DNA from 2 places in the Quadrisphaera sp. KR29 genome. Region 1 is predicted to be linked to the other one. Evidence: predicted binding sites of a transcription regulator. Region 1 holds the regulator's gene; the other holds the start of a gene.

Evidence for each region. Region 1 encodes HrcA, which represses chaperone genes, less so after heat shock. Its sites were predicted from a motif close to GNTNGCACTCGGNNNNNCCGAGTGCNANC; they were not measured.
Region 2: groL (chaperonin GroEL) is a predicted target of HrcA. The motif match lies at 4,429-4,457, and genes of this name have one in related genera.

The regions. Positions count from the first base shown of each region.
Region 1 is NZ_JBQXXG010000010.1:22,405-29,308, forward strand. Features, by position in the region: gene lepA (translation elongation factor 4) at 1-162, shown strand, start outside; gene ACUN9U_RS10605 (GNAT family N-acetyltransferase) at 164-685, opposite strand; gene ACUN9U_RS10610 (MOSC domain-containing protein) at 818-1,465, shown strand; gene ACUN9U_RS10615 (GNAT family N-acetyltransferase) at 1,479-2,066, opposite strand; gene hemW (radical SAM family heme chaperone HemW) at 2,141-3,478, shown strand; gene ACUN9U_RS10625 (DUF4870 domain-containing protein) at 3,456-4,115, opposite strand; gene ACUN9U_RS10630 (DUF3097 family protein) at 4,240-5,133, opposite strand; gene hrcA (heat-inducible transcriptional repressor HrcA) at 5,377-6,426, shown strand; gene dnaJ (molecular chaperone DnaJ) at 6,515-6,904, shown strand, end outside.
Region 2 is NZ_JBQXXG010000012.1:40,025-46,928, reverse strand. Features, by position in the region: gene ACUN9U_RS12165 (carbohydrate ABC transporter permease) at 1-700, shown strand, start outside; gene ACUN9U_RS12160 (carbohydrate ABC transporter permease) at 697-1,542, shown strand; gene ACUN9U_RS12155 (LacI family DNA-binding transcriptional regulator) at 1,543-2,577, shown strand; gene groL (chaperonin GroEL) at 2,650-4,278, opposite strand; gene ACUN9U_RS12145 (cold-shock protein) at 4,572-4,778, opposite strand; gene ACUN9U_RS12140 (LytR C-terminal domain-containing protein) at 5,143-5,724, opposite strand; gene ACUN9U_RS12135 (DUF3263 domain-containing protein) at 5,770-6,024, opposite strand; gene ACUN9U_RS12130 (uracil-DNA glycosylase) at 6,070-6,771, shown strand; gene ACUN9U_RS12125 (SGNH/GDSL hydrolase family protein) at 6,852-6,904, shown strand, end outside.

The DNA.
Region 1 (6,904 bases):
TGCTACGGCGGTGACATCACCCGCAAGCGCAAGCTGCTGGAGAAGCAGAAGGAGGGCAAGAAGCGCATGAAGATGGTCGGCCGCGTCGAGGTCCCCCAGGAGGCGTTCATCGCCGCGCTCTCCACCGACGCGCCGACGGGCAAGGACGCCGCCAAGAAGTGAGTCAGCCGCAGCGCGCGGTCATCGCGCGCTGCGGTCCGGCGTCGCCGCCCAGGTACCTCCCGACGTCGGCGAACCCGGCGCGCGCGTAGGCGCGCAGGCCGGCGTGGTTGCGCTCGTTGACCGTCAGGACGACGATGCGCGCCTCCGGCGCCACGGCCGGCGCCAGCGCCACGACCGCGCGCGCAGCGGCGGTCCCGAGGCCGCGGCCCTGCTGGCCCGCGCCGATGACGAAGGACCGCAGCAGCACCGCGGCGGCCGGGTCCTCGCCGGCGGCGGTGAGCAGCCCGGCGAGCTCGGCGTCGGCGTCGCGGGCCGCCGCGCCGGCGTGGAGCACCCCGGCGCCGACCACGACGTCGTCGTCGACCACGACGAACGGCGTGCGCGCCGGGTCGGCGAGGGCCAGCGGGAAGGACTCCGCCGGCGGGAGGGCGAACCGGCGCTGCTCGGGGCTGGTCTGCAGGCCGGACGCCGCGGCCAGCAGCGCGCCGTCGTCGGGTGCCACCACCACGAGGCGCACTGCCACGCCGCCATCCTGCCCCGCGGTGTCGGAACGCTGCCGCGAGGTGTCGGAACCGGGCCCGGGTTCCGACGGGTGGTGGCGCAGTTCCGACAAGTCGGGCCCGCTCGCCGCACCGCCCGGGGAGGATCGGGTCCTGTGGGCACCCTCCTCGCCGTCTGCCGCGTGCACCAGCTGCTGCCCGACGACGGCACCGTGGGCGTCACGGCCATCGACAAGCGCCCCGTGCAGGGTCCGGTCAAGGTGCTGGCGCTCGGCGCCCACGGCGACGTCCAGGCCGACAGGTACGACCACGGCGGACGCGACAAGGCGCTGTACGCCTACGCCCAGGAGGCCGCCGACCGGTGGGCCACCGAGCTGGGGCGCGAGGTGCCGCCGGGGCTGTTCGGGGAGAACCTGCGCACGGCCGGGGTCGACGTCGACGGCGCCGAGGTCGGCGAGCGGTGGCGCATCGGCTCCGGGGAGGCAGCCCTGGAGGTGGAGGTGACGATGCCCCGCACCCCCTGCGCGACGTTCGCGCGGCGCATGGGGGAGCAGCGGTGGGTCAGGCGGTTCGCCCGCGCCGGCGCCCCGGGCGCCTACCTGCGGGTCGTCCGGCCCGGCACGGTCGCCGCCGGAGACGCCGTGGAGGTCCTGTCGCGCCCCGGGCACGGCGTGGGCGTGGCCCGCTGGCTGGTCGAGGCCGACCCCGCCGACGCCCGCACGCTGCTGGCCTGCGCGGCCGACGGGGAGCTCGACCTCGCCCCGGACCTGCTCGACCTCCTGGTCGTCGTCGCCCGGCGCTGACGGCCCCGCCCGGTCAGCGCGGCTGCAGCGCCGCGACCATGACCACCTGCGGGTCGGCGGCCTGCGCCAGCCACCGGGCGCCGCTGTCCGCGAAGCCGGCCCGGGCGTACGCCGTGCGCGCCGCGGCGTTCGACTCGTGCACGCACAGCACCAGCAGCTCGGCCTCCGGCTCCAGCGCGTGCGCCAGCGCCCGCGCCTGGCGGGCCGCCGCCGTCCCGTACCCCCGGCCCTGGTGGTCGTGGCCGACGTAGAAGGCCCGCAGCAGCAGGCCCCGACCGGGGTCGTCCAGCAGGTGCTCGAGCTGGCCGTGGCGGTCCAGGGTGCCGAAGCCGACCACCCGCCCACCCCCGCCCGTCCCCGGGTCCGGGTCCGGGTCCGCGAGCACGGCGAAGGGGACCCGCAGCGCGTCCGCGCTGGCCGGGGGGTAGGTGCGCGAGGCCGGCAGGCAGTACCGGTCCTGGCCCGGTCCGGGCCGCAGCGCCAGGACCTCCGCGAGCAGCCGCGGGTCGCTCGCCGCCGACAGCGGCTCCAGCCTCACGCGCGGCAGCGGCCCGCCGGTCTGCGCCCCACCGCGTCGTCCAGCACCGCGTCGTCCAGCCACGTCCCCATCCCAGCACCGCCACCCGCCCGCTCGCGCTCCGCCCACCCGCGGCGGGGGTGCGACCATGGACGGCGATGAGCCCCGCCCTGCCCGACGGCGACCCCGCCCCCGCCGACGGGCTCCTGCCACCGTCGGCGCAGGCCGGCGCCGGCGCCCGCGACCTCGGCGTCTACCTGCACGTCCCGTTCTGCCGCGTCCGCTGCGGCTACTGCGACTTCAACACCTACACCGCCGCCGAGCTCGGCCCGCCGGAGCTGCCCGGCGCCTCCCAGGCCGGCTACGCCGGTGCGCTGGTCGAGGAGGTCGCGCTCGCGGCCCGCGTGCTGGAGGCCTCCGGCCTGCCCCGCCGGGAGGTGTCCACGGTCTTCGTCGGCGGCGGCACCCCCACGCTGCTGCCCGCCGCCGACCTGGCCAGGGGCCTGGACGCCGTGCGCGAGCACCTCGGCCTGGCCGCCGGCGCCGAGGTCACCACCGAGGCCAACCCCGACTCGGTCACCCCCGCCTCCCTGGAGCAGCTCGCCGCCGCTGGCTACACGCGCGTCAGCTTCGGGATGCAGTCGGCGGTGCCGCACGTGCTCGCCGTCCTGGAGCGCACCCACGACCCGTCCCGCGTGCCGCAGGCCGTCCGCTGGGCGCGCGAGGCCGGCCTGGCCGTCAGCCTGGACCTCATCTACGGCGCACCGGGGGAGTCCCTGGCCGACTGGCGCACCAGCCTGGAGGCGGCGCTGGCCTGCGAGCCGGACCACCTGTCCGCCTACGCCCTGGTGGTGGAGGAGGGGACGGCGATGGCCGCGCGGGTGCGCCGCGGGGAGCTCCCCCTGCCCGACCCCGACGACGAGGCCGCCCAGTACGAGCTGGCCGACGCCGTGCTGCGCGAGGCCGGCTACGGCTGGTACGAGGTGAGCAACTGGGCGCGCACGCCCGCCGACGCCTGCCGCCACAACCTCGCCTACTGGCGCGGGCAGGACTGGTGGGGCGCCGGCCCCGGCGCCCACAGCCACGTGGGCGGGGTGCGCTGGTGGAACGCCAAGCACCCCGCCGCCTGGGCGCGCCGCCTGGCCGCCGGCACCAGCCCCGCGGTGGGCCGGGAGGTCCTCGACGACGACGCGCGCTCCGTGGAGGCGGTGCTGCTCGGCGTCCGCCTGGCCGAGGGGCTGCCCGCCTCCCTGGTGCCGCCGGCGGGGCTCGCGCAGGTGCCGCGCCTGGTCGCCGACGGTCTGCTCGAGCCGCCCCCGGGCGACCCGGCCGACCCGGTGCGCCCCGGACGCGGCGGCACCCCCGACCGCGACCAGCCGCGGCTGCGGCTGACGCTGCGGGGGCGCCTGCTGGCCGACGCCGTCGTCCGCGCCCTCCTCGGCTGGGAGGGCCAGGACGACGGCGTCGCCGAGGTCACTTCACGAGCCGCCAGTTGAGCGGGTAGCGGTAGTCGACGCCCTGGTTGGCCCTGACGGCCGCGATGATGACGAAGACCAGCGCGACCAGCCCCAGCGGCACGTAGAGCAGCGCCCCGAGGCCGAGCGTGACGACGGTCACCACGCCGAGGGCGAGCGCGACGATGTTCACCAGGATCTGGAAGTTCAGCGCCTCCGCCGACTGGCTGCGGACGAACTGGCCGCGCTCGCGCAGGACCAGGTAGATCACCAGCGGCCCGACGAAGGTCAGCCCGATGAGGGAGCTGGCGATGGCGGAGACGTGGGACAGGCAGGCCCACAGGCGCTGGTCCTGCGGGGTCATCTCCGCGCCCTGCTGGTAGGCGGGCTGGTAGCCCTGCTGGTACGGCTGCTGGCCGTAGCCCTGCTGGCCGTAGCCCTGCTGGTACGGCGGCTGCTGGGCGTACCCCTGCTGGTACGGCGGCTGCTGGGCGTACCCCTGCTGGTACGGCGGCTGCTGGGCGTACCCCTGCTGGCCGCTGCCCTGCTGGTGCGGCGCCTGCTCGCTCCCGGAGGCCTGCTCGCCGTAACCGCGGCCGTACTGGCCGTACTGGGGCGGGGGCACCTCCCCGGACTGCGGGTCGGTCTGGTCGGACGGCCGACCGGGCTGCTCGGACACTTCTCCTCCTCGGGGCCCGGGGCGGGTCCGGGGGCCCGCCACCAGCGTCTCGGAAACGAGCCCCCCGCACCAGCGCCACACGCCCGGACGGACCCGCTCCCCGCCGTCGTCGCCCCACGGGCGCTCAGCGGTCGAGCTGGTCGCCGGTGACGAAGTCGATGAGCTCCTCCACCCGGCCCGACAGCGTCGGCTCCAGGTCGGCGATCGTGCGGACGCTGGCCAGCACCCGCTGCCAGCCGCGGGCGAGGTCGGCGGGGGTCTCGCGCGGCCAGCCCAGGGCCTCCAGGACGCCCTCCTTCCACGGCCGCCCGCGGGGGACCACCGGCCACGCGCCCAGGCCCAGGCGCGCGGGCCGCACGGCCTGCCAGACGTCGACGTAGGGGTGCCCGACCACCAGCACGTGCTCGGCGGCGCCCGGGGCGGCGCGCAGCGCCTCGGCCACGAGCCGCGTCTCCTTGGACCCCGTCACGAGGTGGTCCACGAGCACCCCGACCCGCCGGCCGGGCCCGGGACGGAACTCCGCGACGGCGGCGGCCAGGTGGTCCACGCCCTGCAGGCCCTCCACCACCACGCCCTCGACGCGCAGGTCGTCGCCCCAGACCTTCTCGACCAGCTCGGCGTCGTGCTTGCCCTCCACCCAGATCCGCGACCCCCGCGCCACGCGAGCGCGGGCGCCCTCGACGGCGAAGGAGCCGCTGGCGGTGCGGCCCGGGCGCAGCGGCGCGGCCCCCGAGGCGGTGCGGGCGGCCGGGGGCGGGGCCACCGGCGGCACCAGCACCACCGGCCGGCCCTCCTCGAGGAACCCGGCGCCGAGGGGGAAGCTGCGGGTGCGGCCCTTCCAGTCCTCCAGGACGACGACGCGCACGCCGCCGGCCTTCTCCACCCGCACGACGGCCCCGCTCCACCCGGTCTCGACGTCCTCCACCACCAGGCCCGGGGCTGCGGGGACCTCGCGGCTGGCGGTGCGGGCGCGGCGACGCCCGCTGGCCGGGTCGGTGACGGTGTCGCCGCGGCGCAGCGGCTCGCGGGCACCCCACCCGCCGTACAGCGGCCCGGAGCTCGCCGGCGCGCCCGGGGAGGGAGCGGGGGACGGGGCGCGCCGGCGCGGGGGCGTCGGGGGGGTCGGCACCCGCGCGACGCTACCTGCGGCCGCTGCCCGACGGCGTAGGATTGGCACTCCGCACCCGTGAGTGCCAGGCGCACCAGGCCGCCGCGCCGCCTCGCGCCACGACGCACCACCGACGAGCAGGGAGGACGCACCGTGACCGAGCCCCGGCGCCTCGCCGTCCTGCGCGCGATCGTGGAGGACTACGTCGCCACGCGGGAGCCGGTCGGCTCCAAGGCCCTGGTCGAGCGGCACGCCCTGGGCGTCTCGCCGGCCACCATCCGCAACGACATGGCAGCGCTGGAGGAGGAGGGGCTGATCGCCCAGCCCCACACCAGCGCCGGCCGGGTGCCCACCGACAAGGGCTACCGCGCCTTCGTCGACGGGCTGCCGGCCGTGCGCCCGCTCTCACCGGCGGAGCGGCGGGCCATCGACAGGCTCCTCGGCGAGGGCGGCCAGCCGGTCGACCTCGACGACGTGCTCGAGCGCACCGTGCGCGCCCTGGCGCAGCTGACCCACCAGGTCGCCGTCATCCAGTACCCCTCCCTGGCGCGCGCCCGCGTGCGCCACGTCGAGCTGGTGCAGCTGGCGCCGCGACGGCTGGTGCTGGTGCTCATCACCGACAGCGGACGGGTGGAGCAGCGCTCGGTGGAGGTGCCGCCGGAGGCCCCCGAGGTGGCCGCGGACCTGGTCAGCGAGCTGCGGGGCCGCTTCGGCGCGGCCACCGCCAGCCGCCGCGCCGACGAGGCGGTGGCCGCCCTGGACGGCGTGGTCGCCACCGTGTCCGCGGCCCGGCCCGAGGACGCCGCCGCGGCGGCCGCGGTGGCGGCTGCGCTGCGCTCCGCCCTGGACGCCACCCGCGACGAGCGCATGGTGCTGGCCGGCACCGCCAACCTCGTGCGCGGCGCGGGCGGCTTCTCGGCCTCGGTCGCCCCGGTCCTGGAGGCGATCGAGGAGCAGGTGGTGGTGCTGCGCCTGCTCGCCGAGATGGCGGACGACCCAGCCAGCGGCGTCTCGGTGCGGATCGGGCGGGAGATCGTGCACAGCGGCCTGTCCGACGCGGCCGTGGTCGCCTCCGGCTACGGCTCGGGCGGCGAGGTGGTGGCCCGCCTGGGCATCCTGGGTCCGACGCGCATGGACTACCCCACCTCGATCGCCGCCGTCCGCGCCGTCGCCCGCTACCTCAGCAAGGTCCTGGCGCGGTGAGCCGCCCGGCTGCCCGCGCCCTCCCGTCCGCACCTCCGTCCGCGGGCCCGCCCCGACGGACCCCCCGACTCCTCAGGAGCGTCTGACCGTGCCGACCGACCACTACGCCGCCCTCGGCGTGCCCCGCGACGCGAGCACCGAGGACGTCAAGAAGGCCTACCGCAAGCTCGCCCGCCAGCTGCACCCCGACGTCAACCCCGACGCCGGCGAGCGGTTCAAGGAGGTCTCGGCCGCGTACGAGGTGCTGAGCAACCCCGACAAGCGGCGGGTGTACGACGCGACGGGCAGCTCCGGCGGGCCCGGCGGCTTCGGCGGCGGCGGGTTCGGCGCCCAGGGCCAGCCCTTCGACCTCGGCGACCTGTTCGGCACCTTCTTCGGCGGGGGCGGCGGCGCGGCGCGCGGCCCGGTCTCGAGGGCCCAGCCCGGCCAGGACGCGCTGATCCGCCTCGAGGTCGACCTGGCCGAGGCCGTGTTCGGC
Region 2 (6,904 bases), on a different contig from region 1:
CGTCCCGGTGACGATGTTCGCCTCCCTGGGCCTCGCGCTGCTCCTGCACGAGCTGCCCGCCGCGCAGGCGCTGCTGCGCTCGGTGTTCTTCCTGCCCCTGGCCTGCTCCTACGTGGTCGCCTCGCTCATCTGGAAGCTGGGCCTGTTCAGCGGCCTGCCCTCCGGGGTGGCCAACACCGCCCTGTCCCTGGTGGGGCTCGACCCCATCAGCACGTGGCTGGCGCAGTCGCCGCAGTGGTGGATCGTCCTGGTGACGGTCCGGCTGTGGCTGCAGATCGGCTTCTACATGCTCCTCTTCCTCGCCGGCCTGCAGCGCATCCCCAGGACCATGTACGAGGCGGCCGCCATCGACGGCCTGTCCGCCGGCCCGCGGCGCTTCGTCGCGCTGACCTGGCCGCAGCTGCGCCCGACCGTGGCCGCGGTGCTGCTCCTCCTGCTCGTCGCCGCCTTCCAGGCCTTCGACGAGTTCATCAACCTGCTCCCGCTCAACCCCGACACCAGGCCGCCGCTGGTCTACCTCTACCGGGTGGCCCTGGGCGGCGACCGCGACTTCGGCCTCGGCTCGGCGGGCTCCCTCATCCTCACGGCGATCATGGTGGTGGTGGCGCTGGGCCAGAACTACTTCTTCGGCTTCGCGGCCGCGGAGGACCGCACGAGCCGCCGCGCCCGCAGGGCCGCGCGCGCCGGGGCCCCCCGGTGACCGGGGTCCGCGGTCCGGGCGCCGGGCTGCTCCTGGGCGTGCGCTACGCGGTGCTGGCCGTCCTGGCGCTGCTGTTCGTCCTGCCCTTCTACATCATGGTCAAGACGGCGGTGTCGGCCCCGGCGGACATCGCCTCGCCGACCTTCGTGCTGTGGCCCTCCACGCCCGACTGGAGCGCCTTCGGGCGCGTGCTCGAGGACCCGTCCTTCACCACGGCGCTCCTCACGAGCAGCCTCATGGCCGTGACGATGACCGTCGGGCAGATCGTGGTGGCGGCGATGGCGGGCTACGCGCTGGCGCGCATCCCGCACCGGCTCTCCCAGCCGCTGTTCGCGCTCACCGTGCTCATGCTGCTCATCCCCGCGGCCACGACCTTCCTGCCCAACTTCATCATCGTGGCGAAGCTGGGCTGGGTGGACTCCCTGCAGGGCCTCGTGGTGCCTACGCTGTTCAGCGCGTTCAACGTCTTCCTCTTCCGCCAGTTCTTCCTGGCCTTCCCCAAGGAGCTGGAGGAGGCGGGCAAGCTGGACGGCCTCGGACACCTGGGGGTCTTCGTGCGGATCGTCGTTCCCAACTCCCTCGCCTTCGCCTCGGCGCTGACCGTGCTCGGCTTCGTCGGCGCGTGGAACGCCTTCCTGTGGCCGCTCGTCGTGGCCGGCAGCGGCAGCGGCGCGCTCACGGTGCAGGTGTACCTGTCGCAGTTCCTCACCGCGCAGACCTTCGACTACACGGGCCTGTTCGCGGCGGCGCTGCTCTCGCTGGTCCCCGTGCTGCTCGTCTTCGTGGTGCTCCAGCGCTGGCTGGTCCGCGGCGTCGCCGAGACCGGTCTCGGCGGGGCCTGAGTGTCACCGCGGCCGCGGGGGGCGCGGCGCAGCGAGCGCCCCTCCCTGGCCGACGTCGCCGCCGCGGCCGGCGTCTCCGCGCAGACCGTCTCCCGCGTGGTCAACGGCCACGAGGGGGTGGTCCCGGAGACCCGGGCGCGCGTGCTGGAGTCGCTCAAGGCGATCGGCTACCAGCCGAACACCGCGGCCCGGGCCCTGGCCACGGGGCGCTACGGGGCCATCGGGGTGCTGGTGTTCTCCGTCTCGCGCCTGGGTGACGTCCGATCCCTGTCGGGCATCACCCAGGCCGCGGGCCGCGCCGGCCGCGCCATCCAGCTGCTGAGCCTGGAGGAGGCGACCGCGGCCAGGGTGGACAGCGGCATCGCGGCGCTGTCGGCCTCCGAGGTCGACGGGCTGGTGCTGGTCGAGGCGGACCTGCTGGAGCGCTTCGAGGTGGCGGTCCGCCCCGGCCTGCCGCTGGTCACCACCGACGCCGTGCCCGGGCCGTTCCCCAGCGTCGACACCGACCAGGCCGCCGGCGCGCGCGCGGCGGTGTCCCACCTGCTCGAGCTGGGCCACCGCACCGTGCACCACGTGGCGGGGCCACCCACGAGCCGCGCTGCCCAGGTGCGGGCCCGCACGTGGGAGGAGGTGCTGCGCGAGGCGGGGCGCCCGGTGCCACCTCCGGTGGTCGGTGACTGGACCTCCGCGTCCGGCCACCGCGCCGGGCACCTGCTGGCCAGCCTGCCCCCGGGTGAGGTCACGGCCGTGTTCAGCGCCAACGACCAGATGGCCCTGGGGCTGCTGCGGGCGCTGCACGAGCGCGGGCGGCGGGTGCCGCACGACGTCTCCGTGGTCGGCTTCGACGACGTCGCGGAGGCCGGCGACTACTGGCCTCCGCTGACCACCGTGCACCAGGACTTCGAGACGGTCGGGGAGCACTGCGTGCGCATCCTCCTGGAGGAGATCGCGCACCCCGGCCGGCACCGCAGCGGCACCACGGTCGTGCCCGTCCACCTGGAGCTGCGCGCGTCCACCGCTCCCCCACCCGCCTGACCGGCGCCGGCAGGGACGACGGAGGGCGGCACCCCGGCCGGGGTGCCGCCCTCCTGGAGCGTCAGGCGCGGATCAGAAGTCCATCCCGCCCATGCCGCCGTCGCCACCGGCCGGGGCCGCAGCGGCCTTCTCCGGCTTGTCGGCGATGACGGCCTCGGTGGTGAGGAACAGGGCCGCGATCGAGGCCGCGTTCTGCAGCGCCGAACGGGTCACCTTGGCCGGGTCGATGATGCCGGTGCCGACCATGTCGACGTACTCGCCGGTCGCGGCGTTGAGGCCCTGGCCGACGGGGAGGTTGCGCACCTTCTCCGCCACGACGCCGCCCTCGAGGCCGGCGTTGACGGCGATCTGCTTCAGCGGGGCCTCGATGGCGACCTTGACGATGTTCGCGCCGGTCGCCTCGTCAGCCGAGAGCTGCAGGTCGGTGAAGGCCTTGGAGCCGGCCTGGATGAGGGCCACGCCACCGCCGGCGACGATGCCCTCCTCGACGGCCGCCTTCGCGTTGCGCACGGCGTCCTCGATGCGGTGCTTGCGCTCCTTGAGCTCGACCTCGGTGGCCGCGCCCGCCTTGATGACGGCCACGCCGCCGGCGAGCTTGGCGAGGCGCTCCTGGAGCTTCTCGCGGTCGTAGTCGGAGTCGGAGCGCTCGATCTCGGTGCGGATCTGGTTGACCCGGCCGGCGATCTGGTCGGCGTCACCGGCGCCCTCGACGATGGTGGTCTCGTCCTTGGTGATGACCACCTTGCGGGCGCGGCCCAGCAGGTCCAGGCCCGCGGTGTCGAGCTTGAGGCCGACCTCCTCGGAGATGACCTGGCCGCCGGACAGGATCGCGATGTCCTGCAGCATCGCCTTGCGGCGGTCGCCGAATCCGGGCGCCTTGACGGCGGCCGAGCGGAAGATGCCGCGGATCTTGTTGACGACGAGCGTGGCCAGGGCCTCGCCCTCGACGTCCTCAGCGATGATCACCAGCGGCTTGCCCGACTGGGTGACCTTCTCCAGCAGGGGCAGCAGGTCCTTGATCGAGGAGATCTTGGAGTTGGCGATGAGGATGTAGGGGTCCTCCAGGACCGCCTCCATGCGCTCGCCGTCGGTGACGAAGTAGGGCGAGATGTAGCCCTTGTCGAAGCGCATGCCCTCGGTGAGCTCGAGCTCCAGGCCGAAGGTGTTGCTCTCCTCGACCGTGATGACGCCCTCCTTGCCGACCTTGTCCATCGCCTCGGCGATGAGGTCGCCGATGGCGGTGTCGGCGGCGGAGATGGACGCGGTGGCCGCGATCTGCTCGCGGGTCTCCACGTCGACGGCGTTGGCCAGCAGCTGCGAGGAGACGGCCTCGACGGCCTTCTCGATGCCGCGCTTGAGGGCCATCGGGTTGGCGCCGGCGGCGACGTTGCGCAGCCCCTCGCGGACCATCGCCTGGGCCAGGACGGTCGCGGTGGTGGTGCCGTCACCGGCGACGTCGTCGGTCTTCTTGGCGACCTCCTTGACGAGCTCGGCCCCGATCTTCTCGTACGGGTCCTCGAGCTCGATCTCCTTGGCGATCGAGACGCCGTCGTTGGTGATCGTGGGGGCGCCCCACTTCTTCTCCAGCACGACGTTGCGGCCCTTGGGGCCCAGGGTGACCTTGACGGCGTCGGCGAGGGTGTTCATGCCCCGCTCGAGACCGCGCCGGGCCTCCTCGTTGAAGGAAATGGTCTTCGCCATGAGCGGTGCTCCTCCGGAACGGGTGGCGGATCAGGTGGTGCTGCCGACCGGCCGGGCGCCCGCGACGGACGCCGCCGGCGCACCGGGCCTGCACCCGGGGCCTGCGGCTCGCCCAGCACGGCCGGGGAGCGCTGGGCTCCCAGGTCGTGTGCTGGCACTCGGGGTCTCCGAGTGCCAGGCACCAGATTGGCACTCTGGCCCGCCGAGTGCAAACACGCTCACCGTCCCGGGTGCGCTCCGGACACGACGACGGCGCCGCCCTCCGAGGGGGACGACGCCGTCAGGGGCGCGGGTCAGGCGCCGGCGAGGCGGACCGCCTCGGCCTGCGGGCCCTTCTGGCCGGTGCCGACCTCGAACTCGACGGCCTGTCCCTCCTCGAGGGAGCGGTAGCCGTCCATCTGGATGGCCGACCAGTGGACGAAGACGTCAGGGCCACCGTCGACGGTGATGAACCCGTACCCCTTCTCAGCGTTGAACCACTTCACGGTCCCGAGTGCCATGGTGCGTGCTCCTGCAGCGGTGCGGTGGTCGGGACCGGGCAGTGCGCCCGACCCCGGGTCTGGAGTCCGTGGGCCAGCTGGCCCCCGTGCGGCCCCCCTGGCGTGCGTGCTGGAGGAGTCCTGTCGCCCGTGAACTGATCGACCGAGCCGCAGGGTAGCGGCCCGGGACCCTCCCCGGCGAGGTCCCGGAGCAGGTCAGCGCCGCGCCGGCCCCTCCGCGGCCCCCTCGGCCGGTCCGCGCGGCGGGGCTGGGAGCCGCGGGTCGCCGCGCGACCTGCGGCTCGCCGGTCCGGGCGGTCCGCCACGGCCCTCGCCCCCGGTCCGGGGGCGCTGTCCCACCCGTGGTGGACGCGGCGCCGGTCCCTCAGCGCAGGACGACGGTGAGCGAGCCCGGCTGGGCCTGCGGGTCGAGCACCGCCGTGGCACCCACCTGCTCGGCCAGGGCCTCCGCGGCGGCCTGCAGCTGCGCCGTCGGGTGGAGGACGGTGGTGGCGCTGCGGGCCGCGCGCTGGGCGGAGGTGGCGTTGCCGGTGCTGGCGACCTGCCAGCCCGCCTCCTCCAGCTCGGCCGCCTCCTTCGCCGCCAGGCCCGAGGTGCCGGTGCCGTTGAGGACGACGACGGGCGCGCTGCGGTCCACGGGCTGCTCGCTGGGCGCCGGGGCGCTGGGGTCCGCGGCGCCGGGGGCGTCCTGGGCGGCCGGCTGCGCGTCCTGGGCGCCGTCCTGGGCCGCGGGCGCGGGCCCGGCGGCGGAGGAGGCCGAGGCGGGGCTCCCGACGGTGCTCCACGCGACGTAGCCCGCTCCCCCGGCGGCGGCCACGACCAGCGCGACGACCACCGGGGCCAGGACGCCCCCGGGCCGCTTCGGCGCGGCCCGGTGAGCGCCGCGCCGGCCGTCGCGCGGCGGGGTGACGGCGTCGAAGTCGTCACGCGGGTACGGCGAGCTCACCCGTCGACGGTACGGGCTGGGCCGCGCCCGCGAGGCCCGAACCGCTCACCCCGGTGCGCCGTCCTCGACGTCGAGGTCGCGCCCGGCGGTGCGCTCGGCGCGCAGCCGCCGCAGGCGGCCCACGAGCACCGGGTCGGCGGCCAGGGCCTCGGGGTCGTCCAGGAGCGCGTTGAGGCGCTGGTAGTAGCGGGTCGCCGACATGTCCAGCTCGTCGCGCACCGCCTGCTCCTTCTCGCCGCGGCGGCGGAAGGAGCGCCGCTCCAGGGCGAGCACCGCCAGGTCCCGCTGCGACAGCGCCACCGGCCCACCCTGGCAGAGGCCGGGCCGGCAGGGCAGCGTGGGAGCGTGCCGCCTCCCACGCCACCGCCGACCCCGCCGCCGTCCCCGCTGGCCGCCCTCCACCCGAGCTGGGCGCGCGCCCTCGCCCCGGTGGAGGAGGACCTGGCCCGCCTGGACGCCGACCTGACCGCCCGCCGCGCGGGCGGGGAGCAGGTCCTCCCCGCTCCCGAGCACGTGCTGCGCGCCTTCGAGCAGCCGCTCGAGGAGGTCCGGGTGCTGCTGCTGGGCCAGGACCCCTACCCGCGGCCCGGCCACGCGGTGGGCCTCGCCTTCTCCGTGGCCCCGCACGTCCGCCCGCTGCCGCCGACCCTGCGCAACCTGCTCAAGGAGCTCACCGCCGACACCGGCGCACCCGCGCCCTCCACCGGTGACCTCTCGCCGTGGTCGGAGCGCGGCGTGCTGCTGCTCAACAGGGTCCTCACGGTGCGCGCCGGGGAGTCCGGCTCCCATCGCCGCCTCGGCTGGGAGCGGGTCACCGACGCCGCCGTGCGCGCCCTCGCCGCGCGGGGCGGTCCCCTGGTGTCGGTGCTGTGGGGTCGCGACGCGCAGACCGCGGCCCCGCTGCTGGCCGGCACCGCCGTCCTGACCGGGGTGCACCCCAGCCCGCTGTCGGCCTCGCGCGGCTTCCACGGCTCCCGGCCGTTCAGCGCGGTCGACGCGGCCCTGCGGGCGCAGGGGGCCCCGCCCGTGGGGTGGGCGCTGCCCTGAGACCGCCGCGTCCGGGCGGACCCGACGCACCCGGTTGCCCGGGGCGACCACTGCGGGGCCCGGAGGGCTAGCGTGCTCGGGTGGCCGCTGCACCGCTGCGCACCTACAGGCGCTACGTCGCCGTCGGGGACTC